One region of the Rossellomorea yichunensis genome, then DNA from elsewhere that is predicted to be linked to it. Evidence: riboswitches for the same ligand, from Rfam matches in the RefSeq annotation. Region 1 holds a riboswitch; each other region holds the start of a gene.
What was found. A riboswitch is a leader RNA that binds a small molecule or an ion and turns the genes downstream of it on or off. The one in region 1 is predicted to bind cyclic di-GMP.
Positions count from the first base shown of each region.

Region 1 (8,308 bases):
TTTAGCTGGAATCATTGGATTCATAGATGGAAGCTTTACTCCATCCAGTTATTTCGGCAGTGTGGCCGATGGAATGACAGGAATGGCAGAGATTGTGATCCTTTCCATACTGATTGGCGGAGTTGTCGAACTCATTCGTCATAACGGCGGGATCCAGGCATTACTTTATCATGCCACACGCAGAATCAAGTCTCCTCAGGGAGCACAGCTTGCTACTGCAGGATTAGTGAGTTCCACTAACCTTTGCACAGCAAACAACACGATTTCGATCATTATTGCCGGTCCACTTGCCAAATCGATTAGTGAAAACTATGGAGTGGATGCCCGTAAATCAGCCAGTATCCTGGATATTTTCTCTTGTTCGATTCAAGGGTTGATCCCATACGGAGCACAGGCACTGTTAGTGGCTGAAGTCGCAGGCATTTCACCGGTCAGCATCCTCCCATATGCCTTCTACCCTGTCCTGATTGCTGTTTGCGGTCTGATTGCCATTCGATTTGCACTGCCGAAATTCACACGTAAATCAGCACCGGAAGCTAACCCGGTTCGATCTTAATTTTAGAGAGACAAATCCTTTGGGGTTTGTCTCTTTTTTTGATACGCTCTTTTCTCAAAAATTGTTGCTTTTTAACATAAGCTCTGCAAGGCTCTGTCAATTAGCGTGTGCCAGATGGTGATGGGAACTGCTCCGCTTGCAGCTAGCGTTCGGCCGAGCCTCCTCAGCTTACGGAACGGGGTCTCGGCACGACCGTACTTCCGCAGGAGTCTGCGCAGTTCCCCTCACCATCTTTATCAGAATTTTTATGACAGAGCTTCAAGGTGTACAAGAAAACAATGTAACTAGAAAAAATAATTCTTCTTCCTTAAAAGAATACCTTAAATGAGACTGTTTGCTAAACTTATTTTTATTGTTTTCCATTAAGGATACATGCTTAGAAAGTTGATTCTCGCTGCAGGATGTTCGACTCCTGCGGGAATAGCTGGACAGGTGAGACCACGGAGGCGAAGCCGAGGAGGCTCACCGCCAGCCCCGCGGAAAGCGAGCATCCTGTAGCGGAAATCAACTATTACTTTCTCCTCCTCTATAATAGCAACAAACTATTTTGATAAGAAAAAAGCAGATTCCGTTGCCAGGAATCTGCTTTCTTTTTATAACAAATCATTTACATGATACAGCTTACCACTTTCGATTTCGCTTTCTGTTACAAGTTTAATCAGAGCATTTGCGACCGTATCTGTTTCACGAAGCATTCCTTCCTCTTTGTAGCGCTGAAAGGATTCGACATCGGCAAAGGCTTCTTTAGAAGAGGAACGGATCTCTCCTTGCATGTCCGTATCCATGACCCCTGGGCTGAAAGCAATCACTTGATGCCGGCTATGCTTTTTAGAAAGCTCTAAGCTCACGGTTTCCGTCAACATGTTCACACCTGCTTTGGTTGCGCAGTACGTACTCCATCCGTGAACAGGACGACTTCCTGCTCCTGAGCTGATATTGATCATGATCATCTTCGAGTCAGATCCCCGGGCTGCTTTTATCATCTCATTGGTTGAGATCATGGGAGAAAGTAAATTCACATGCACACTCGTTTCAAGAGCTTGGTTTTCTACTTCACCAGACCGATTGATTGGTGTCACCACACCGGCATTATGGACAATATAGACTCTGTCAGATTGATATCCGAATACTTTTGTCCCCACTTCACGGAAGACCGCTTCTGTTTCTCCTGATTGTGCAAGATCGCATGGAAAGAATTCATACGAAACCTCTTTTTCCCCGGCAAGCTTTTGCAGTCTTTCATTATTTGATCTGGAAACATTGATCAAACCTATGCCTTTTTCGATAAATAGCTTGGCGATCGATTCACCTAATCCTCTTGTTGCTCCCGTCACAATGGCATAATCCATATGGAATCATCTCCTTCTTACCTTCTGATTATAAGGGAGGGTCTTCTTATATCAAAAAAATAAGCTTTGGTTTAACAGAAGATTTACAAAGAAAGAGCACACCATCAAGGCATGCTCTCATCAATCAAATGATATTCAGGTATTAAATCTGACAGTGGTACAATGGATGCTTTTTTCTCATAAAGAGGAAGAAACTCTTCAAGCATGGTTGCGACCTTGATTCCTGTGACCCCGACATGACCTATGGCAATGGTGGAAGTGTCACTGTCTAATTCTTTAGAAAGAAGCTTGGCTTGCTTTCCGATATGCTGGATGGTATAGACATCATCAAAGAATAATTCATTTTCAAGATAGGGAACACCCAATTCTTTCGCAAGCTTGGGAATGACGCTCTTTCCTGTTGTTTTACTATCCAAATAAAACAATCCCTTTTCCTTGCATACCTCTAGAACGACCCTCATGACCCGTTCATCGGCTGTTGCTTTTGAACCCATATGGTGATTGACGCCTACTGCATAGGGAACCTCTTCGATCGCCTTTTCTACTCTTTTCCGGATTTCGTCATTTGAAAGCGAAGTGGTGATTGCCCCTGGCCCAAGCCAACTTGCTTTCCCGGACATCGGTTCCATGGGTAGATGGACGATGACCTCATGGCCCAGCCCATGTGCCTTCTCCGCATCTTGTCTTGTAGTTGGCAGAAAGGGCATAACTGCAATCGTCAAGGTGACGGGTAATTTCAGGATTTCCTCTGTTCCCTTCATCTCGTTTCCTAAATCATCAATGACGATTGCGAGTTCATTATGATGGGCTGGAAGGGGCAGGATGTTTCGGGCTGAAATGGAATCATGAAAAGAGAAAGTCATTAGTAAACAGATGAACACGATTCTCATCTCTGATCACTCCTTTTCTTTATCATGTCCATTTTGAGGAGGATATACGAAAGAGGTTTGTCCCTGAAGAGAACGTATATAAATAAAGGCAGGAAGCTGATTCTATCTTCCTGCCTTTTTAGTTTATGAGGTCCGTCCCTCATCCCAGGCTTTCGTTGGGCGGTCACTGGGGTAGCCGTGGGTTTGACGGTAGTTTTTTCTTTGGGTGGTGAAGTCCCACCAGTTTTTCTTGGATGCCGGGTTGTTTGCGTGGTGGACGACGCACCTGAGGGAGTCTTCCACGCATGGGTCCATCCAGACGCCGTACTTCTTTTCCAAGTCTATAATGAGGTCTTCCCCTTTTTCATCCTTTATGTCTTCGTAAGAATGAAAACCAAGGTCTTCAACTACATTATGCGCCATATTCGGTCCAATTGACGGAATTCGTTGAAAAATGGACATGCCGACTAAGTACCGGGCTCTAGCCATAGAGATGTTTAGTCTTTCACTTAATACATCGGGATACAGTTCGAAGATGTCTCCCAGTCTGATCTTCTCTTTACGAAGTGCCGACCTTTCCTCGTCGGTTAGTGGCAATTTAGGACTCTTTCTACTCACTCTCTATCTCCCCCTTATCCCTTAAAGGATTGTTGTCGAACCAAATGAAAGTCTTCCGTCACTGGACGGTAGGTTTTCTTCTTGACCAGCTTATGTTTATTCTTAATTGGAGTGTTGTTTATCAGTACGCCTACCTTTGTTTGCTGGATTTCCTTCACACCTTGCACAATCAACTGCATGGCGATGATGGCAATCATAAAGGCTGCTAACGGAGCGATAACAATCCAGTACTTTCCGGTCATAAGGGAATCTTTAGTGGAACTGATCAGACCTGACCATTCAAATGTCCCCGATTTTGGAGGATCGGGTACCAGTCCTCCTGTAATGATCGTTCCGCCCAAGAACAGATGAAATAACCCCAGATGCACAAGGATGAGAAGCGTTTGAATAAATTGCTGCCCCCATATAATGAATAGTCGTGGTGCCAGATGTGGGAAAAGGTGCGTCCACAGCAAATGACGATTACTTCCCCCTAAGAGCTTCGCCGACAGAACAAAATCCTGTTTACCTAGTAACTTCAGTTCATTCCCTATTAAAACCGTCGTTAACGGCAGCACAAGAATCGTCAAGACGACAGCTTCAAAAACAAGTCTTTCAAAGATGGAGTGATCCCATCCTAAAACGGGCAATCCCCAAAGAACAGGTCTTAATAGAAGATATGCAATAAGACTTAAAGGTAAGAAATGAATGGAATCCACCATCCGATCAATCCAATTCTTCCTATTTTCTTTCAGATGAAAATGATAGGCTATTCCAAGATAGAATCCACCTATCACCCTTAGAGATGCGACAACCAGTGCAAAGAGGAGGGTATACTTTGCCCCGACAATCAGTTGGTCGAGGATGCTATACCCGAAGAAATCGGAGCCTAAGATCATCTCTCCAAAAGGCTTATGTGGAGGGGCACTGATGATACGTCCTTCATCGTTTTTCATAAACTGAATTTGTTTAATCGGATCTTCTTTCATCATTGGATAAAGGAAACTGAGAGCAATCAAGAGAAAGATGACACTAAACCCGATAGCAAACTTCCCATTATTCATATGCTGCCACCAAAGCCGTCTAATAGTAGAAAGCCAGCCCCAGATCTTCCATTCATTCCACTTCGTTTTATCCCTTTTATATTTGGTATGATCGACGCTTCCCTCCCGATTAATCCATAGATACACGCCTTGATACACAACGAAAAAAGGTGTGTAAATCATAATCAGGGAGATGGCTATGACCATAGGTCTGAAGTCTTGTACGATGTAATACGTTATTCCCCTCATATTGAAAATCGTCTCGATGATGAATAAACTAGATAGCATCCCCCATATGATCAGCTTTCCATGATAAAACAAGCTGGGAGAAATATTTTTCAATATGTGAGCAAAAAGGATCCTGCCTTTCGACATTCCTTTGCTTTGGGCAAACTCTACATGTGGCTTTAGCATTTCTTCTTCCGTAATAAAAAGGAGAATACGAAAGAAAGAGATCATGGGTATAATGGATAGTGTGATGATAGGAGCAAGAAAGATCTTTTCTTCCCCATACTCCGTGAAATTCATCAGTTCCACGCCAAAATATTTAATAACATAGACAATGAGCAGCTGGAGCATAAACGCAAACATTAAGTCAGGCACCGTCTCAAAGAGGTTTAATACTTTCTTTAGTGAAGACGTAACCCATCGGGGCATAAACACTGTGAAGATGGTAAGGATAAACGCTATTCCCAGGCCTAAGCCCAATGCTCCACCGATAATCTGTAAAGAATACAGATAAGGTCCCCAAAGCATGTCCAGAAAATCGACGGTTATCCCTTTATAGGAATAGCTCCAATTTTCACCGTCCAAAAATACAAACACGAACTTAAAAAACTCTTCCAAGAACCCGACAAAATTGTACAGGCCCCTCTCTTTAAATACTTCAGGAGCAATACTCACAGCTAAAATACCAATCAATCCGAGAATATAATAAAACATAAATTTCAGCGGAAATGTGAGAAGCCTCATACCTTGATCCCCTTTTTTCTCTTTTTCCTCAGTTTAATGGAAATGTTAAATATTTTCAATTTTATTTTAATTCGGACAATACCATAGCAGATGTCCACGAAAAAAGGTGACTCATACACTCCAGAGTCACCATTCTCATTTACGCTAATAGTCGACTCGGCCTTCCCAAGTAAAAGCCTTGTCCTATTGTAATCCCAATGTCCTTTGCCACTTGCATATCCTGTTTGGTTTCAATGCCTTCTAACACAATTAACGTATCCTTACCGTAGAATTGATTGAAAAAGGAAAGGAATCGTTGTTTCTTCTCATCTTGTGCCAGATTCAAAGCAAAATAGCGATCCAGTTTAATGACTTCCGGTTCATATTCAATGGATTTCTTGATAGAGGATGTCCCTTGACCAAAGTCATCAATCGCATACCAAACTCCGAATTCCTTAAGTTCTTTAAGTGACTCTTTTAATAATGGATTCTGCCAGAGTTCCTCCGCACTCGACTCATTAATCTCCAGCACAAGACGCCCCAATATATCAGGATGCTTCTTCATCAAGTCATAAAAATAGGTATGAAAGCTCGGGTGAAGAATCGTCGTGATATAAATATTAAGAAATAACTTACAGTTCTTCAGTCCATTCTCCGAAAAGCTTTCAAGAGCTTTTGAAATGGATAAGGTATCAAGCTTATATAAGATATTCGCTTTCATGGCAGACTGAAAAACACTTTCGGGATTTTCGTTATACTTGTTTCGTAACAGGCCCTCATATGCATAGAGGGTTTGATGCTCGCCCATTTCATATAAGGGCTGAAAATCATGATAAATATAATCGTTTTGAAAAATAGTAAAGATATTCATAGGACCCCTATACTCTCTATAGTTTATAAAAAAAACCACACAAAAACGTATTCCTACGTTCGTATGTGGCCGGTTGCGCTACTAGCTCCCCTAAATGTAAGCGCCCATCTATCATTTAGGTTCAAAGCTCCCATTAGAATTGTCAGTATATGATTTTCATCTCACAAGAAAAATATACCACAAACATAGTACTTATGGGTTATTTTTTAATTGATTATTAGAAAATTCTCAAAAATAATCATCTTGATACATAAGGATTGTCCTTTACCCAGAACCTCCACGGATAATCCCTGGCTTCTCCCGTGTTATCGATCCCGATTCGTTTTCCTTTCATAATCTCTTCAGGCCGGTATCCCTTTGAGATGATGAGAGGGGGTTCCAGGAAGTTGCCCCCGTAATCTTCCATGGTTATACCTAACGCTTTTGTCAGCTTTCCCGGCCCATTTGTCCAATTTTTTTTCACATGACCCGATCGTCTTCTTTCCATTAGCTCCAAGCCCTCAAGGGGTTCGACCGCTCTAATGAGAATCGCTTCGGGTTTTTCTTTTTCCCCGCTCACTACATTGACCAGACAGTGAGTATGCATAACATATGTATAGATCCTGCCAGCCTCATGAAACATGACTTCCGTCCGCTTCGTCCGTCTATTTCCATAGCTGTGAGCCGCTCGATCCGCTGGCCCTAGATACGCTTCCGTTTCCACAATATAACCTGAAGCTTTTCCCTCCTCCGTCTCTTTTACTAACACACATCCCAACAAAGACTTTGCAAGTTCCAAAGTGGGCTGTTGGAAAAACGAAAGAGGCATAGGGATATAATTCATGACTGTCACTTCCTTCAACCAAATAGTTCGTACATATATATGGTATACCCTATTAATTTAATCGTTAAATAACAGAAAATAGGTAACGTCTAAAGATTTTGTCTTATTTCAACAGTCCAGCCCTTAGCAACTCTAAAGGTATCGCTTCCATTTCCCGTCCATTCCTGCCCGTTGTGGTTTCCGCTTTACAGAGAGAGTTCCATATGGCTTCTTCTACGCTATCGACTGTCATTTCAAATAGTGTAGAGATAATCTGTCCGTCTTCTTTAATGAACGAGTACGGAATCGTGTTATCATTGGAAGGCTGATGTGGAATGCGGTGTGCAGTAGAAAATGCAAGAACAACATCACCACTCCCATGGGCTGCATACGAGCCCGTTCTAGAAAGGCCGAATGTAGCACGTTTTGCCAGTCGTTTAAGCTGCCTTTCATTTAGAGGTGCATCCGTCGCCAGGATGATCATGATTGACCCATCCGGTGTATGTTGATCCTCCCCGGAGTTAAGATTGGGAAGCCTTAGATCTTTCCTCTGACCGAAATTAGTTAATACGAGGGCTCCCACCGTATACTTCTCATCTCCAAAGGGATACTCCCTGGAACTCGTCCCAATACCACCTTTATACCCTAAACAAAGCATTCCCGTTCCCGCTCCGACGCACCCTTCATCGACAGGTCCCGATTGTGCATGAACAATGGCTTCCCGGGCATCTTCAGGCTTTACATGAAGACCGCGGATATCATTCAGAAACCCATCATTGCATTCTCCCACAACGACATTTACTGTCCCCGTTGTGTCTCCGATTTCAGGTGTTTCGTCCAGCATATATTGAACCGTCCCTTTTAACACATCCCCAACGGAAAGAGTATTCGTCAAGAGAATGGGACTTTCAAGTACACCAAGCTCCTCCATTTGAATCGTCCCGACTGTTTTTCCAAAGCCATTGATCACATGGCGGCCCGCGCATACTTTCTCACGGAACAGATTGCCCCCATGAGGTAAAATCGCCGTTACACCCGTTCGTATCACGGTATTGTCATGCTCATAGTGAAGGGTTTTATGTCCGACCTTCACTCCCTCAATATCGGTAATGCTGTTATATTTCCCACATGTATAGGAGCCGATACTTCCTCCCAATTCCCGTAATCGTTTCCGTTCCATTAATGAAAACCCCCTTCCCTTCTTTCTTATTAGTAACTATTCGGGTCAGGAGCTCAAAACCCCTTTTGAAACACAGAAGCAAACCCTATT
Region 1 is NZ_JAVYAD010000010.1:18,968-27,275, reverse strand. It holds gene RSX31_RS21335 (Na+/H+ antiporter NhaC family protein) at 1-556, shown strand, start outside; gene RSX31_RS21330 ((S)-benzoin forming benzil reductase) at 1,150-1,905, opposite strand; gene RSX31_RS21325 (divergent polysaccharide deacetylase family protein) at 2,010-2,795, opposite strand; gene RSX31_RS21320 (helix-hairpin-helix domain-containing protein) at 2,919-3,392, opposite strand; gene RSX31_RS21315 (ABC transporter permease subunit) at 3,407-5,386, opposite strand; gene RSX31_RS21310 (EAL domain-containing protein) at 5,526-6,236, opposite strand; cyclic di-GMP riboswitch class II at 6,295-6,375, opposite strand; gene RSX31_RS21305 (DNA-3-methyladenine glycosylase) at 6,475-7,059, opposite strand; gene RSX31_RS21300 (DmpA family aminopeptidase) at 7,163-8,218, opposite strand.

Region 2 (8,308 bases), on a different contig from region 1:
TCAGCAAAGAAATGACGGACATGCTGAATGTCCAACGATCATATCAATTTCAGGCCCGCTCGATCTCCCTTGCAGATCAAATGATGGGCCTTGTAAATGGGATACGCTAAAAGGAGTTAAATGCTATGAGTGAAAAAGAGCTACTACAAGAAGAAAAAATGACAAGAGAATCAGTAAAAACAGAAAAAAAAGCCAAGCAAAAGGACGAAACCAAGCCTGCTCGCTGGGTACGTGTCCGCATGCTGCCAATCTGGCTCAGAATCCTTCTGTTCATCCTCCTTCTTGCAGGAAGTCTCGTACTAGGTGCCATCATTGGCTTCGCAGGCATCGGAGACGGCAAAGCAGCCGACGTCTTCAAAGCAGAAACCTGGCAGCATATCATCGATATCGTAATGAAGAAATAACTTCTTGATAACTTCTTGAGGGACGGACCTCGAAATATTTAGCTTTTGGCAAAGAATCCTGGTATATCGGGGGTTCGTTGAGGATGGAGCTTTGTATTCGAAGTCCGTCCCTCTTTTTCAATTGTCGACAAAGTAGAGGGACGGACCTCAATTTTACGCTCATATTGAACAAGGAACCTTGATATAACGGGATTTAGTTTTTAAAGTTAGTCTGTTTTTGAGGTCCGTCCCTCTCCAGGCGTCCTCTCCTGTTGCTATTACACGCCCGGTTTCTGTACAATAAGGTGTACATACATATTGGTAGGAGGAATTATGAATGCTTGATATTAATGAGATTAAAGAGATTATTCCCCATCGTTATCCATTTTTGCTGGTGGATCGGATCCTTGAGGTGGAAGAAGGCAAGAAAGCGGTTGGGATTAAGAATGTGACGGCGAATGAGGAGTTTTTCAATGGGCATTTCCCTGATTATCCTGTTATGCCTGGTGTGTTGATTGTGGAGGCGCTTGCTCAGGTGGGTGCTGTTGCCATGCTGAAAGTGGAAGATAACCGTGGACGTCTAGCTTTCTTCACTGGCATTGATAAGTGTCGTTTCAAGCGTCAAGTAAAGCCGGGAGACCAGCTGAGACTTGAAGTCGAAATGATCCGTTTTAAAGGACCGATCGGTAAAGGAAAAGGCGTAGCGACGGTTGATGGTGAGGTTGCATGCGAATTAGAAATGATGTTCGCTTTAGGAGATAAACAATAAAAAATGTGCAAACTGGGCTTGTTGTGATTCGTTCACTTCATGCCCAGTTTTTTGATTCAACCCTTCGCATGCTTAAATTCAAATTAACCCAAAAAATTTTACTCAAAATGCAAGTAAATTTATTTTCAGGGAATGCTAACGAAAGACCAGAGTAACGGTCTTACATTAACTAACATACACGTTAGAAAGGAGTAATACATCATGAGCAAAAAATTACTTTCAATTCTTGGTGGATCAGCACTTGCTGCCATGCTTCTTGTAGGATGTAACGCAAATCAGGAGCCACCTCCGGAAGACGAGGCACCAACAGAAGAAGAAGTGCCGGAAGATGATGGCATGAACGAAGATAACGGGGACATGGGTGAAGAAAATCTCCCTGAAACAGAGGACCAAAACGAGCAAGGCGACAAAGATGCAGCGAAGGATAATAACACACCTGAAGAAGACGCTGTAGAAGATGATATGGATATGCAGGATCAGGATAAGAAGGACGAGTAATCACTTCAAAAGGCAGAGGCAGCTAAGTGTTGTCTCTGTTTTATTTTTTGAATCACATCACCCCAAAAATAGAGATGATGTAAGATGAAATTTCTAACCGGTTCCATTATTGAGATATTAGAAGACAAAAATGAAACATAATCTCCACACCAAAGGTTAACATTTTACTCAATTCTTTTAGCCTCAATAATATATCGTTCGGTTGAGGGACCAAGAATAGTAAAAGGGTAGCAAGTAGAAAGAGTCAGAATTTCCTCAGGACGTGTTGCCCGAATAACCGACGTGTCATTTTCATCTACAATATAAGTTTTAAAAATTTCATAGGAGTAAGTTCCGGTTGGCATAACGATGGAAAGGATATCTCCATGCTGGAGTTCACCAATGTTTCTAAATACCGTATCCCTGTGCCCGGCCAAAAAAATTTGATCCTTTTGTTCCGGTAGTGACGTTGATGAATAATGTCCTACCCCTTTCTTAAGTTCCTCCCCATCTGTTCCTTCAATAATTGCTACATCTCTTTCCAGTCTTGGAATCTGTAAAACCCCAATGACATCCCCTTTCTCAAAATGGTAATCGATTGAGGTATGAGAGGAACTAATTGGTTCTGAACTCTTATGTACTGAAGAATTTTCCATAATACTTGCTTTTGCTTTTACGAGAGCTTCATTTTCGGCTTCTTCGTTACTTTTCATCTGAAGGAATGAATATAGGATAAACGATAGTCCACTTGATAAAATGAAAATCCCTAAAATCAGAAAAACCTTCCTACTCATGATACTTCCTCCTTTTATACTGAAAAAAAGAAAGAAAATCGTGAAATTCCTCTTTTGTTAAGCCCTGGTGAATGGCCTTCTCAAGTGGTTCAACCCACTCCTCATCTAAAAAAACTTTATTCTTATCAGACGAAAGAATATTCTCTAGAGAAGTATCTAAAGTAAGAGCGATTTTTTTAAGAATCTTAATGGAGGGATTCTTTTGAATTCCTCTTTCAATAGAACTTATATATGATTTAGAAACATTTGAATGATGAGAAAGCTCGTTTATGGTTAACCCTTTTTGTTCACGAAGATCTTTAATCTTATCACCTACCATGTCGATAACTCCTTCACAATTCATTTAATTCATTATATAGAACAATTGTTATTTTATAAAGTACGAAATAAAGTGAATTTTAAAGGGATAAAGAGGAAAGTATCGATATCCACGTTGTTTGACGGGTATTTCAATATTTTTGAAGATTTTCTTTTCATAAGTAAAATCTTATAATTAGTTAAGGTGTTCTTTAAAAAGAACAAATCGCTGATTCTAGGAGATGAAATGAATGAATCAAAAGAGAATTGCCGTAATATTATTAATCCTATTTTTTATCTCTGGAATAATGAATCATAAAACGTATGCAAATGAAGTAGACATCATATTAATACCTAACGAAAAGTTCTTATTTAATATTTCAAATATGAAGCCGGGTGATTGGGCAGAGAGGGAATTGAGGGTTAAAAATGGCGGGGAGAAAGATTTTAACTACTCGATTCGCGTTGACAATAAACAATCTGACAGGAAATTATTTAACGAATTGGATTTGAAGGTGTATGAAGGTGATAAATCCATATTAATCTTTGATGATAAACTAAAAAATTTCACTGGGTTTAAACCAAAGCCATTAAAAAAAGGTGTAACTGACAGTCTATTTTTCCAGGTTGAAATGCCATATGAATTAGGGAATGAGTTTCAGCAAACATCAGCATATTTTGAAATGATCATTGTAGCAGCTGCTAATACATCCACTACTCCCGAGGATTCAGATGATCCGGTAAAGCAACCAGAAAGTAATGTTAAGCCGACCCCGGTGAACCCAGGAACAAATGATACCCAATTACCTGTAGCATCACAAGGCCCAAAGCTACCTAACACAGCAACCAACCTTTACCTGCTATTAACAGTAGGTCTTATATTAACTACAGTGGGATTGACAATAATATATGTAAATAAACGTTTATCAAATAAAAGAGAAACATAACCTGAATGAAGAGGTGACCTTATGTACAAAAAAATATGCAGACGATGTACAAGACCATCCTATAGCAGCACTGAAACAGGTGAATGGGTTTGTCCCACCTGTAAATTTGACATAACCGATCAGCCATTCTATGATTCTAGTAATTACCAAAATATTAATAAGAAAGTCCTTCCTCTTAGAAGGAAGTTAGAAGCATATAAAAATAGCATGAATTCGTAGTTTTTCGACAAACCTCAACATGCTCTTACACGATTTATTAATCCCAACATAATTATATTTTTGTAAATGTCAGATTATAGTTGAATGTGTAGGAAAAAAGTGTAAATAAAATAATCAGAATAGACAAAAAACAACAAAAACTCGGGTGGTTTATTAGTATAATCGAATTAGTTCGAAGGGAAGTCAGATAAAGGCAAACTTATTGAAAAATAAGGACGCAAAGTCACAGATCTAAGGTGGGAAAGTAGGCATATCTTCATAATCATCTTGAATATAATGAACAGAAAATAGATGAAGAAGGTGTGGTTATTTGAGAACTATGATGGCTGGATTGCCTGGAATACATATATGTATTTTGGGAGGGTATTTATATTGACAAATCGTGAACTTGATCTTGAATGGATGGAACTAATTAAACAAGCCTTAGACGCCGGAATTTCTAAATCAGAAATCAGAGAATTTCTTCAAAATCAGTCCCAGGAAGTGAAAGCAGAGTACAAAGTGATTTAATATAAATAAAGTCTTGCGAATCGATTCGCAAGACTTTATTTATTGCCTAATTTCCACTTATTAAATTCAATGAATTCCCTGAACTGCTCCTTGGTAATTCCAGAATCCATGGCTTCTTCTGCAATCTTAAGCCACTCATGATCGATATTTTGATCATCTGGTTGATCGTGTAAAAGAGCATCCATCGGAATCCCTAAGGCAGCTGAAACTTTTTCGAGAAATTGAATGGAAGGGTTTTGTTGAAGGTTACGCTCTATTGAACTCAAGTAAGACTTTGCGACACCGGCTTTATCAGCAAGCTCTGTCATGGACATGCGTTTTTCTTGTCTGTATTTCTTTACTCTTTCTCCAATCACAGGGAACACCTACCTAAGAACTTCATATAAGAAGTCACAATATTAAATACAATTATATCATAATGAATCATACGGATATTACATAATTTCGCATAATTAAACGCTCGGTTTTGCCGTTGCCGGAATCCTAGGCTTCGATACCATTTTCTCACGGAACTCCCGGATTAGTTCTTCGCCCGAATACCCTTTTTGCACCAAGTCATCAAGGAGTAATTCTGCATATTCATTCCTCTGTTTTTTCAATTTCCCCTCAAACATAATACTGATATGCTCATCCATCTCTTTAATACAACGGATTGTAGTCATGAAAGCAGCCGGGTCATTGGCCTTGTGGGAAATCACGACCTGGATTTCCAAGTCTTCCTTACGTTGCTGAGCCTCTTGAAAGAACTCGATATATTCATTCGACAAGTACGTTTCGACAAGCCAAGTACTTTGCCCATCTTCTTTATTAATAATCAGACCGTCCACAATCTCAAAGTCACGCAGTTCATCGTTCTCCACTACTTGCAGTGAAATAACTTTAAAGGTTTTCATGAACGAACATCTCCCATTTAAAGGTTTTATAAAATTATATCATAGTAGGAATTGTTTCCCTAACAAATTCCTCGATGAAAAAAAGGACGAAAGATGCAATTTTGTGATTTTGACCCTGATTTTGATCGAAAACCGGGAATTCTCCCTAGGCGAATTTCCGAAATTCAAGCCATTTTTGCCTCGAATTTCGGAAATCCACGATTTTACAAGATGCGACAGAAGATTGTAAGATGAAAACACCTTAAGAGAAAGGAGGAAAGAATTCATTGATCAACCAAGTGACCCTCGTTGGAAGGCTGACCAAGGATCCTGAAACAAGAAAAACATTGGAAGGGAAATCAGTACTAAACGCAACGATTGCCGTGAACAGGCACTATAAGAATCAACAAGGTCAAGTTGATACAGACTTCGTGCTCTGCACCATATGGAACAGGGCAGCAGACAACACGGAGAAATACTGCCGGAAAGGATCTGTCATTGGCGTCACCGGTCGAATCCAAACCCGTTATTTTGACAATGATCAAGGAAAACGTACGTATGTAACCGAAGTTGTCGCTGAAAATGTCCGATTTATGGACAGCAGGCGGGAAACCGCAGAAACCCCTGAGCCAAGCAAGAAAGAGCCTATCGAATTACCGTTTTAATATTTTTCGAAAGGGAGATGGAGTTGTGGCCACACTGCAAGATCTTGAACAAAGAATTGACAGAATGGAGAAGTTAACAGAAGACCTCATTAAAAAAGTAGCAAGAGCAAAAGTCGAAAATTTCTATTTATCTCAACGGGTGACAGCCCTTGAGCAAGGGTACGAATACCCCAATTCTGTTTTGAAATCCTCGTCATAAGTAAAACAACCTCACCCAGAATTCTTTCCATACGAACAATCCAACCAACCTTATAAGCAGCTGTCTCAAAATCCAATGGTCACCGCAACATGCCCCAAACATACCTCATTAGAAATATACATGTGTAGCAGTGAGTAAAGTAAGCAGTTGTTCCCCTTATTGTCTTCTTATAGAGTCGGTTTCCCTTTTGGGGAGCCGGCGTTTTTTTTGATTAATTAGTTTTTCTGGAGGAGGAAGATGATTCCGGTTGTTCACATTTTGGCACGAGTTTTGTGGAAAGTGGCACAACAGAAGGAAACTGCTTATTAAACGGTAATCATTTATACAATTATATTTGTAAAAACGATTCAAACCTAACCCTATTTTGTCAAACCCTTTTAAAATAACTCTATAAGCCCCCTTTTTTATGCAAGCTCAGCTCAATTCATCCTACACCTACAAAAAAACCTCTTTCCCAAAAAGGAAAGAGGTCACATACAACTACTCCAACACCAACAACGACTCCAAATCCTTATCTGACAATTCCGTAACCCATTGATCACTTCGGATGATCTCATCGTTCAATGCCTGCTTTTTCGTCAGCATGGCGTCGATTTTTTCCTCAAGGGTACCTGAAGAGACCAGTTTATGAACATGAACGAATCGCTGTTGTCCGATCCGATAAGCACGGTCCGTTGCCTGGTTTTCTACTGCCGGGTTCCACCAGCGATCATAGTGGACGACGTGGTTGGCTGCGGTCAGGTTCAATCCGGTTCCGCCGGCTTTTAGTGACAAGAGAAATACTGGGAAATTACCATTCTGGAATTTCTCCACGAGTTCATCGCGTTTTCCTTTGGCCATGCTTCCGTTCAGGAATGGGACATCGACGTTGAATTCTTCTTTCATCACTTCCTGGATCATTTCGCCCATTGAAATATATTGAGTGAAGATCAGGCAAGCTTCACCGGATTCCAGGGCGGTTTCCACGATATCCTTAAGCTTCTGCATTTTTTCAGAACGGGACAGGATCGATTTAGGATCCGGTTCCTTTAAGTAGAGAGCAGGGTGGTTACATAGCTGCTTCAGCTGGTTGAGCATTTGCAGGATTAATCCTTTGCGCTCAAATCCGCTCAATGTTTCAATTTTAGCGAGAGTGTCTTTCACCAGCTGCTCATATAATGCCGCCTGCTCAGTGGTTAGGTGACAATATTCTTTCTGCTCCAGTTTTTCAGGAAGATTCAATTCCACTTCAGGATCTTTCTTCGTCCGACGCAATAAGAACGGCTTGATTTTTGCCTGAAGCTCTTTGACTTTTTCTTCAGATTCATCCTTTTCAATCGGAGCAATATAGTTTTTCTGATACTGCGTGAATCCACCAAGGTACCCGTGATTAAGGAAATCAAAGATCGACCACAGTTCGGACAACCGATTCTCCATCGGGGTCCCGGTCAACGCAATATGATGCTTCCCACTGAGTTTACGGATCGCCCGGGATTGTTTCGTATTGGCATTCTTGATATTTTGTGCTTCATCAAGGGAAATCGATGTCCAGACGACTTCAGATAATTCTTCAAAGTCGATGTGGGACAAGCCGTAAGAGGTGAGGACCACATCTATGCCTTTGATCTCCTTGGCAAATTGTTCGCCTTTCGTCCGGGTCGGTCCATAATGAAGGTGGACCTTCAAGTCCGGAGCAAATTTCTCCAACTCCCGCTGCCAGTTTCCGAGAACGGAGGTAGGGGCAACGATCAGGGAAGGTGTTTCCGGTTTCTCGGCTTCTTTTACATGTTGCAGGTAGGTAATCAGCTGTACCGTTTTCCCAAGACCCATGTCATCAGCCAGACACGCGCCAAAGCTGAATTTTCGTAAAAAGAGCATCCAGCTCATCCCCAGCTGCTGGTAAGGACGGAGCTCACCGATAAACGCGTCAGGTGTTTCCGTTAAAGGGATCGATGACACATTTGTCAGCTGATGGATCATTTTTTTCATCGATCGATTGAGTTCCAGCTGGATCTTGGCATATTTATAAGGATCATGCTCGTCATCATCTGGCTCAAGTTCCGATTCACCGGAATCGCGGGGAACAAGCTCCTGTTCCAGCATATCCTGGATCGAAATCCCTTCCTGCTTCGCTTTCGTCATCATTTGCTGAATCCTTCTAATCATAGCGGGATCAAGCTTCATCCATTGACCGCGG
Region 2 is NZ_JAVYAD010000006.1:224,780-233,087, forward strand. It holds gene RSX31_RS17400 (flagellar hook-basal body protein) at 1-110, shown strand, start outside; gene RSX31_RS17405 (DNA-directed RNA polymerase subunit beta) at 126-404, shown strand; gene fabZ (3-hydroxyacyl-ACP dehydratase FabZ) at 721-1,152, shown strand; gene RSX31_RS17415 (hypothetical protein) at 1,354-1,650, shown strand; gene RSX31_RS17420 (class D sortase) at 1,815-2,423, opposite strand; gene RSX31_RS17425 (helix-turn-helix domain-containing protein) at 2,416-2,742, opposite strand; gene RSX31_RS17430 (LPXTG cell wall anchor domain-containing protein) at 2,972-3,667, shown strand; cyclic di-GMP riboswitch class I at 4,069-4,225, shown strand; gene RSX31_RS17435 (anti-repressor SinI family protein) at 4,259-4,396, shown strand; gene RSX31_RS17440 (helix-turn-helix domain-containing protein) at 4,432-4,752, opposite strand; gene RSX31_RS17445 (YwpF-like family protein) at 4,849-5,289, opposite strand; gene RSX31_RS17450 (single-stranded DNA-binding protein) at 5,556-5,933, shown strand; gene RSX31_RS17455 (hypothetical protein) at 5,959-6,132, shown strand; gene RSX31_RS17460 (DEAD/DEAH box helicase) at 6,613-8,308, opposite strand, start outside.
Region 2: it holds a riboswitch for cyclic di-GMP, as region 1 does, so the genes downstream of both, RSX31_RS17435 (anti-repressor SinI family protein) here and RSX31_RS21310 (EAL domain-containing protein) in region 1, are expected to answer to the same signal.

Region 3 (8,308 bases), on a different contig from region 1:
GCAGAAAAGGTGTGGCAAACGTGTTATCAATCATTGTTTTCAGGTTGTGTTTCTCAGCAAGTTCAACCATTCTTGATATATCTTCTACTCGCATAAATGGGTTCGTCACCGTCTCACTGTATAGGAGTTTCGTTTGTGGTGTCAGTGCCTCCTCGATTTCTTCAACACTCGTAAAATCAACAAATGAAGACGAAATGCCGAATGTCTTAAGCTCTTCTTTCAACATATGAAACGTACCGCCGTATAAATCTTCTGCGGCGATGATATGATCGCCTGATTGCACTACAGCGAGGATTCCTACAAGGATGGCCGATAATCCAGAGGAAGTCGCGACACCCGCTGGAGCTCCTTCCAAGTCCGCCACCATCTTACCAAGCTCGTCTGTATTTGGATTTCCCGTTCTCGTATAGAGATAAGGGGATTTCCCTTCATAGAAACCCTCCAACTCTTCTAAAGATGTAAAAGAAAAGGCGGATGTTTGATAAATCGGAGTCGTCTTACTGCGAATTTCCTCAGTTCCTTTTAACTGACTATGTACGACCTTTGTTGTGAATTTCATCTCTGTCATCCTTCCTGAATCTATGTATTTTTAAAAGTGTATCATATTCAGAAGATTGTGAGGAGTAGGATGTATTGCAAGAAATAAAAAAACACCTGCCCAATTGCAACAGGTGCCTTCCGTTTATTGAACGTTATCTAAACATCCGATCAGACGATTTTCAATATCCAATGCCAGGCTTTTTAGTTTATCGTTATCCACCATTTCGATCAGCTTGCTTGGTTTTGCCATGCCGATCTTGGTTGTACCGCCTTCTGTGTATACCGTGACTTTACATGGGAGGAAGTAGCTTACGAGCATGCTTTCTTCCAGTACTTTTTTGGCTTCATGAGGATTACATACCTCTAATACGACTACTTCTTCATTGAAATCAAGGCCTTTGTCCTGCAGTTTCTGAGCAAGATCGAGATTCCATAGTACACCGAAGCTTTCATCTTTAAGGTTGGATTCTACCGCTTCCACAGCTTCTTTCACAGTCATCGAGACTTCTTTAGTGTAATGAAACATGTTCACATCTCCTCCTTTTTTTATCACATTCATTTAATACCTCATAGCGTATAACGTCAAACATCGATATTCAGAGGTCCGTCCCTCTCCATTATTCCATTCCTTCGACCATTTTACCCATCATGTCTTCGTTCATGGGGCCGACGATTTTGTGTTGAATGATGCCTTTGGTGTCGATCATGTAGGTGGTCGGGATGGTGAACGCCCGGTATTCGTCTCCGACTTCACCCTTTTCATCCATTGGGATGGGGAAGGTAAGTTCGTAGCCGTCGATGAATTCCTGGACAGCCTTTTCCCCATCGTCCATGGAAGTCAGGTTGACGGCGAGGATTTCAACGTTTTCTTTCTCTGCATTCTCTTCGTAGTAGCTCTGCATATGGGGCATTTCGGCTTTACATGGCGGACACCAGGTAGCCCAGAAGTTCAGGATCACTTTCTTACCTTGATAATCTGAAAGCTTTACGGCTTTATCATCTAAGGTGGTTAATTCAAAATCCGGAGCGCGGTCCCCTTTTGCAAGCCCCTGCGCTGCATTAGACAGATCCATGGATTCATTGGCTAATTGAGCGGCCTCTTCCCTAGCTTTCTTTTCCTGCTGATCCTGAAAGAAGTTCGCTAAGAAAATGCCAATCAGAAGCGCAACGATCGCCAAAGCAAAATTTCGTTTATTCATTGTGTTTCCTCCTTACGTTTAAAAGAAAGATGAGATAAGTCATCATGATCAGATACGTCCAGGCAGTGACGGTCAATTCAAATCCGCCAATGAAGGCACTTAGAAATAACTGGACTAAAGTAAACATAACCAATAATTGTCCTGCCCAGATATCGGCGCCTGGATCACTGGTTTTTTTAATAAAAAAGACAAGGATCAATAGATTGAATAGCACTTGAATACCAGCTAGAAGATAGTGGTGATGAAGCATATGAAGGACAGCTTCAAAGACAAGAACCGTGACCATCCATGAAATGATGACAGTAGCCGGATGATCTACTTTTTTAACAAATATGTAGGCAAGGGCTGCTATCAGTCCTAACCAGTACCCAATGACTCCACCGTGAAAATAGAGGATCGTAATGGGATGCTCCATAACCGTTTGAAAATCAACTACAATCAAACTCAGCTTCCAGACGAGTAAAAAAGTAAAAATACTATTCGAATACCAGTCGCTCGCCTTTCTATTCCAGAAGTAGAGGACCAGGAAAGTGAGTATGAACGAAATGATAATAGCTGCCCATGAAGCCGGAAATGTGAAGGAGCCTATAGTGTACCATTGTTCAGTCATAGGCATTCCCCTCCCTTCAGATACTTTCTGGCTTATCTAATATTTTTTCTGACAACAATGTAATAAACCGATGGATGCAAGTGACCTATAATTGTATGGAATCCGGATGATTGGAGCTGTCGATCGAGATCACTGGAAGAAATCCGATGATCTAATGGCGGTCCCATTTCTGATTCTACCTTTTCCCAATCCAGGATCAGCCATATTCCATCTTCCTTCAGCATATCGTGTAAATCCTGAAATACTTTGATCAAGTCGGGAACTTCGTGTAAGACGAATGCGGATACGATTTTATCCAAAGTACCTTTGTTGAAGCTGAGGTATTCAAGGGAAGATTTCTCATAAATAATATTATCTACACTCTCTTCAGTGGCACGGTGTTTCAAATACTCCAGCATTTCCTGTTGCAGATCTACCGCCTGAACCTTTGTTTCAACCATTTTGGCAATTGGAAGAGTCAGGTAGCCATTGCCACAGCCTAAATCGGCGACGATATCGTCTTTATTAAGTTTGAGAAGTTCGAGTACTTTGTCCACTGGCACGAGCTCTTGACGTTTTGGATCGAGGAGCTTTGAAGCTTTGTGATGTTCATATAAATCTCCGGTCATCGGGGTTCCTCCGTTCAGCGATAATACCCTATTATGTATTAGTATCTTAAATTTTAAATGTACAAGCAAGTTATTTAACTCATAGTGTAACCTATATAAAAATTATTACAGATAGCGTGGAGTAATGGGTGTCAAAAATATGAACAATAAAAGGACTCTCCTTGATGGGAGAGTCCTTTGTTCCTTCATTTGAGTTTAGTAGGGTTTTTTCTCTGTTGATTTTCTTTAACGAAAATCACTTATTCATTTATATCCGGTATTCTCACTAAGAAATTCCCATACAACGGAATAATTACGATTTAAACTCAATACGGCTTCTTTTTATTTAGTATAAGCATGATCCATGGAGAAGAAGAAGTAGCTTGTATTTATTGCTCCTGATCCTTTCATCGACCGTATGGTGTCTGTATAATCAATCCATGTAGCATGCTTCAGCTTCTGATCTAATTTCGTATTAATCTCTTGCTCAATATCCCTCATCCGTTTCATCAACTCTCCAAAGCTCATGTTAAAATAAGAGGCTGCCTGTTGATGAGGAGCATGCTTAACAAGTAATGCCATGAATTCCTCTGAAGTCTCCGACCGTCTCGCCAATTCATCTTCAAGACCGACCACATATTGATAGATGGCCCTTTTTTCCTTTGGCAAGCCTTCAACAATATCCCTTGCGACAATTTCCATTAAGTGTTCGTTCATCATAGTCACCTCGGCATGGGTCTATACCATAACATATTCTTTCTGACAGCCACACATGCACTAATTCATGTTGTATTTTCTCAAGAAGCGTTCTGCACGGCCTCCACGATCTGAGAACTTCTGTCGTCCTGTATAAAATGGATGCGTGTCTGAACTTACCTCCACTTTCAATAAGGGATATGTGTTCCCGTCTTCCCACTCAATCGTTTCATTGGAAGTTTTAGTAGATCCTGTTAAAAAGGAAAAACCGCTATTCGTGTCCATAAATACCACCTGTTGATACTCTGGATGAAGTTCTTTCTTCATTCTTATTCCTCCTTATAGTTTCGTGGATTACCAGCTTGATTTTTTGACACCTGGTATTTGCCCTTTATGAGCAAACTCCCTAAAAGCGATACGGGACATTTTAAATTTACGGAGATACCCCCTCGGTCTCCCTGTCACTTCACAGCGACTGTTTAATCGTGTCGGTGAGGAATCCCTCGGCAGCTTTCTTAACTCTTCATAATCACCCTTCTCCTTTAACTCCCTGCGCAAATCTGCATATTTCTGAACAAGTTCCTGACGCTTCTTCTCTTTTACTACCTTTGATTTCTTAGCCAATATGATTCACTCCTTATGTTAATCGTAATGATTACGTTTTAAAAAGCATATGGTTATTAAACCATACTTTTTTTCTTTTTGCACCGATATTTGCCTATAACCTATGGGAGAGAACCCAATCCTTTTAAAAGATAAATAAAACCGAATGCCATTTAAGACCGGCATTCGGTTTTTATGTATTCTTATGCTGCTTTCAGTCCCTCTAAAATAAGCATAAAATATTTAACTGTATCTCCCCTGCGGCTATTGATTATATCAATATCAGCTAGAATTCTCTTAACTTCTTCAGCACCCAGATTCCGGATAAGCATTTCACTTATTTCTTCCGCTGAAAGTTCCCCAACATGCGTATACTTTAATGCGGTACGGTTCCTTCTGCAAAAACTTCTTAATTCCCTTTTTAATTCAGTCAATTCCAACATCATCATCCTTACTACAGATTCAAATCCTACTATACTGGACATATAGATTAAAAAACCCCACCAAAATGGCAGGTAAAATGATACTAATAAAACGTCCTAATTAGTATTCATTGTAATCCATTGTTTTCGGTAACCCGGCGATCATTATTTTCTTATAAAAAATAGAAGACCCGTGGTTTTGCGTCCTAATCTTTCAATTAGTTTGCCTTTTCGAAGGACTATACAAATCATTTGTTTTAATATTTAGGTAATATAGTTGTCATTATACTAGAAGGAAAAAGATAAGAAAACAGGCAGGAGAATAATATTCCATTCCATTTCCTTACATCTTAATGTAATGAAGATTAAATAATAGATTTCCAATAAAAGAAACCCCGCACATGGCGGGGTTTTCTAATTAAAAGTTGATATATTGACGCGGGTTTACAGCATTTGATTTAGATGCATTCCAAGAACCTGCATGTAATTCAAAGTGTAAATGCTGTCCGAAAGAGTATCCTGTGTTACCCATGTAACCGATTCTGTCACCTTTGTTCACTGCTTGTCCCTGACTCACTGATGAAGAAGACATGTGGGCATAAACCGTTGTGAACGTTTGACCATTGATTGAGTGAGTGATGTATACTACATTTCCATAGCTTGAGCTATAGTGGCTTTTGATGACATATCCATCAGCTGCTGCTGAGATCGGAACACTGCCTCTTGCCGCGATATCCGTACCATAGTGGAAACGTTTCTTACCGTTTAATACATCCCAGCCAAAGTTCGTTGTAATCGTTCCAGAAGCTGGGGCTGTCCAAGCACCGGCACTCACTGGTGCACTTGGAGCTGTATCAGTAGGCGTCGATGAAGAACCACCGCCGCTATTGCTGCTCGTTGTTGCTTGTTGTTGTGCTGCTGCACGTTTTGCCGCTTCAGCTTCCGCTTGACGCTTGCGTTCGATTTCACGCTGGCGTGCAAGTTCTGCTAAACGTGCTTGTTCAGCCTGGATTTCACCTTCAAGCTGGTGTTCCATTTTAGAAAGCTCATCAGATTCTTGTTGAAGGTCTTTTTTCTCCACTTCAAGAGAAGCCTGCTGTGCTTCTAATTGCTTGAATAAATCCGCTTTTTTAGCTTTTTGGCTATCAAGATCTTTTTTCAGAGACTCTAAACTTGCTTTAGTAGATTCTAAATCTGCAAGCTTGCCTTCTACTTCTTCTTGTTTCTTTTCTAATTCAGCCTGATCACGTTTTTGTTCGTCCATGATCTTCTTATCTGCACTTACGATTGTATTAACTGCTGTTACACGGTTGATGAAGTCACCGAAACTGTCCGCGCCAAGTAGTACATCAAGATAATTTGCAGAGCCGCCTTTTTCCTGGATCGCACGGGCACGTTCTTTTAATAATTCGTTACGCTCTTCTATCTTTTGCTTTAGAACTTCAATTTCTTCTTTAAGTTTATTGATTTCTGCAGTTGTTTCGTCAATCTCTTTTGTTTTCTCGGTAATCTTTGTTTCAGTATCTTTTAATTTTGTACTGATTTCAGCAATTTGTGATTGGATTTCTTGTTGTTTATTGATATTTTGATTGATTTGAGATTTTTTTTCATCAATCTTGCCATTGATCTCCTCTTTTTTGGAAGAAATGTCTTCTTGCTGCTTTTGTAATTCCTCCACAGAATGGGAATGAGCGTTAGCAGTTGTTCCTAACGTTGGTAGACTCCCGATTGTTAATGCTGCTGCAATTGATAATGATACGAAATACTTCTTGTTCAAGCGGCATGCTCCTTTCAGCTTCTATCAACCTATCAAATTTTACACTTTTAAGAATTTACGAACAGACATAAAGCTTCCCCAAGCCCCGATCAAGCAACCCATTAATAGAATCAATCCGTTTACTTGATAGATAAAGGGGGTAAAATCTAATATCTGAATAAAATGGTTTTGTAGTTTTGGTTTAATAAATTCATAAGCATAGTAGTAACCTGTTGTGACAAGAGCGATCGGGATAATAGAACCTAAAATTCCAAGCCATAATCCTTCTAGAATGAATGGCCAGCGTACAAACCAGTTGGTTGCACCCACGAGTTTCATTATCTCGATTTCCCTTCTTCTGGCGACAATGGTGATTTTAATTGTATTTGAGATGAGGAACATGGCGGTAAACAATAGACCGATGATTAACACTAATCCAACGTTACGACTCATTTCCAGTACATTAAATAATCTTTCAATCTTCGCTTCACCATAAAGTGCTTCGTTCACACCTTCATACTTGCTGACTTCAGCAGCGATTTTCCCAGTATCACGGGGATCTTCCGCTTTTACGATAAATACATCGTATAATGGATTATCCTGTTCAAATAACCTGAAATCGTCTCCTAAATCCTTTACCAGATTCTGAAGTTCTTCTTCTTTAGAAGAATATTCTACGGATTCCACTCCACTAATTTGGTTGATCTTCTTATCTATTTCTTCTACTTGAGCTTTTTCAGTACCGATCTCAAGTAGTACGCGTACTTCAACGTCTTTCTCAATATCGGTTGCAACCTTGTTCATGTTTAGCATAAGTACCATAAACACACCAACAAGTAGCAGGGTTACAGTAACGGCACTCACGGATGCGAATGTCATCCAGCCATTACGTCCGATACTTTTGAAGCTTTCTCTTAGATGTCGACCATACGTCCTAGCTTTCATAACCGTAATCACCTCGCTGTTCGTCACGAACAATTCGGCCATTCTCGATGGCAATTACCCGATGCTTGATGGTATTTACGATTTCACGATTATGAGTAGCCATGATCACCGTTGTTCCACGATTGCTGATATCTTCTAAGATGTTCATGATATCCCAGGATGTTTCCGGATCGAGGTTACCCGTAGGCTCGTCGGCAATCACAAGTTTCGGCGTATTCACGATGGATCGTGCGATCGATACACGCTGCTGCTCTCCGCCTGACAATTCATTCGGAAGCATTCTTGCTTTATGCTTCAACCCTACCAGATCCAGTACTTCCATGACTCTCTTCTTTATTTGCTTTGGATGTTCTTCTATTACTTCAAGTGCAAAGGCAATGTTTTCATAGATTGTAAGAGTTGGTAACAACTTAAAATCCTGAAACACGACTCCAACGTTTCTTCTTAAGTATGGAACTCTACTATTTTTTAATTTTGCAAGATTAATACCATTTACGATGATATCGCCTTTAGAAGGCTTCTCTTCACGGTACATCATCTTGATGAATGTAGATTTCCCGGCGCCACTTGGACCCACAACATACACAAACTCACCTTGCTTAATGTGGACGTTAAAGCCATTGGCAGCCATGACACCGTTGCTGTACTGCTTATACACGTCTTTCATTTCTATCATTTTAAAATCACCTAATTTGTATTATGTAGTTACCCTCTTGGCTGTTATCGACATATGTACATGGTTTGAACACAACGACGTCTTTACCATAATTAGACATGAAATGGCGAAAAACCTCGAATTGCTCTCCCGAAAATTATTATAACATCACTTTGTATGTTGTTAAGGAAAAAAATTATTACATTTACGTTTCAAAGATTGAAATAATGTGTATATTTTACCTTTTTTATTGTCAGTTATACCTATTTTCCGTTATAAACATAGGTATTTTTAT
Region 3 is NZ_JAVYAD010000005.1:365,361-373,668, forward strand. It holds gene RSX31_RS15695 (trans-sulfuration enzyme family protein) at 1-559, opposite strand, end outside; gene RSX31_RS15700 (DUF302 domain-containing protein) at 683-1,066, opposite strand; gene RSX31_RS15705 (peroxiredoxin family protein) at 1,158-1,739, opposite strand; gene RSX31_RS15710 (hypothetical protein) at 1,732-2,349, opposite strand; gene RSX31_RS15715 (class I SAM-dependent methyltransferase) at 2,382-2,957, opposite strand; gene RSX31_RS15720 (hypothetical protein) at 3,279-3,653, opposite strand; gene RSX31_RS15725 (type B 50S ribosomal protein L31) at 3,714-3,959, opposite strand; gene rpsN (30S ribosomal protein S14) at 3,987-4,256, opposite strand; gene RSX31_RS15735 (hypothetical protein) at 4,439-4,720, opposite strand; cyclic di-GMP riboswitch class I at 4,804-4,895, opposite strand; gene RSX31_RS15740 (murein hydrolase activator EnvC family protein) at 5,076-6,434, opposite strand; gene ftsX (permease-like cell division protein FtsX) at 6,474-7,358, opposite strand; gene ftsE (cell division ATP-binding protein FtsE) at 7,348-8,034, opposite strand.
Region 3: it holds a riboswitch for cyclic di-GMP, as region 1 does, so the genes downstream of both, RSX31_RS15735 (hypothetical protein) here and RSX31_RS21310 (EAL domain-containing protein) in region 1, are expected to answer to the same signal.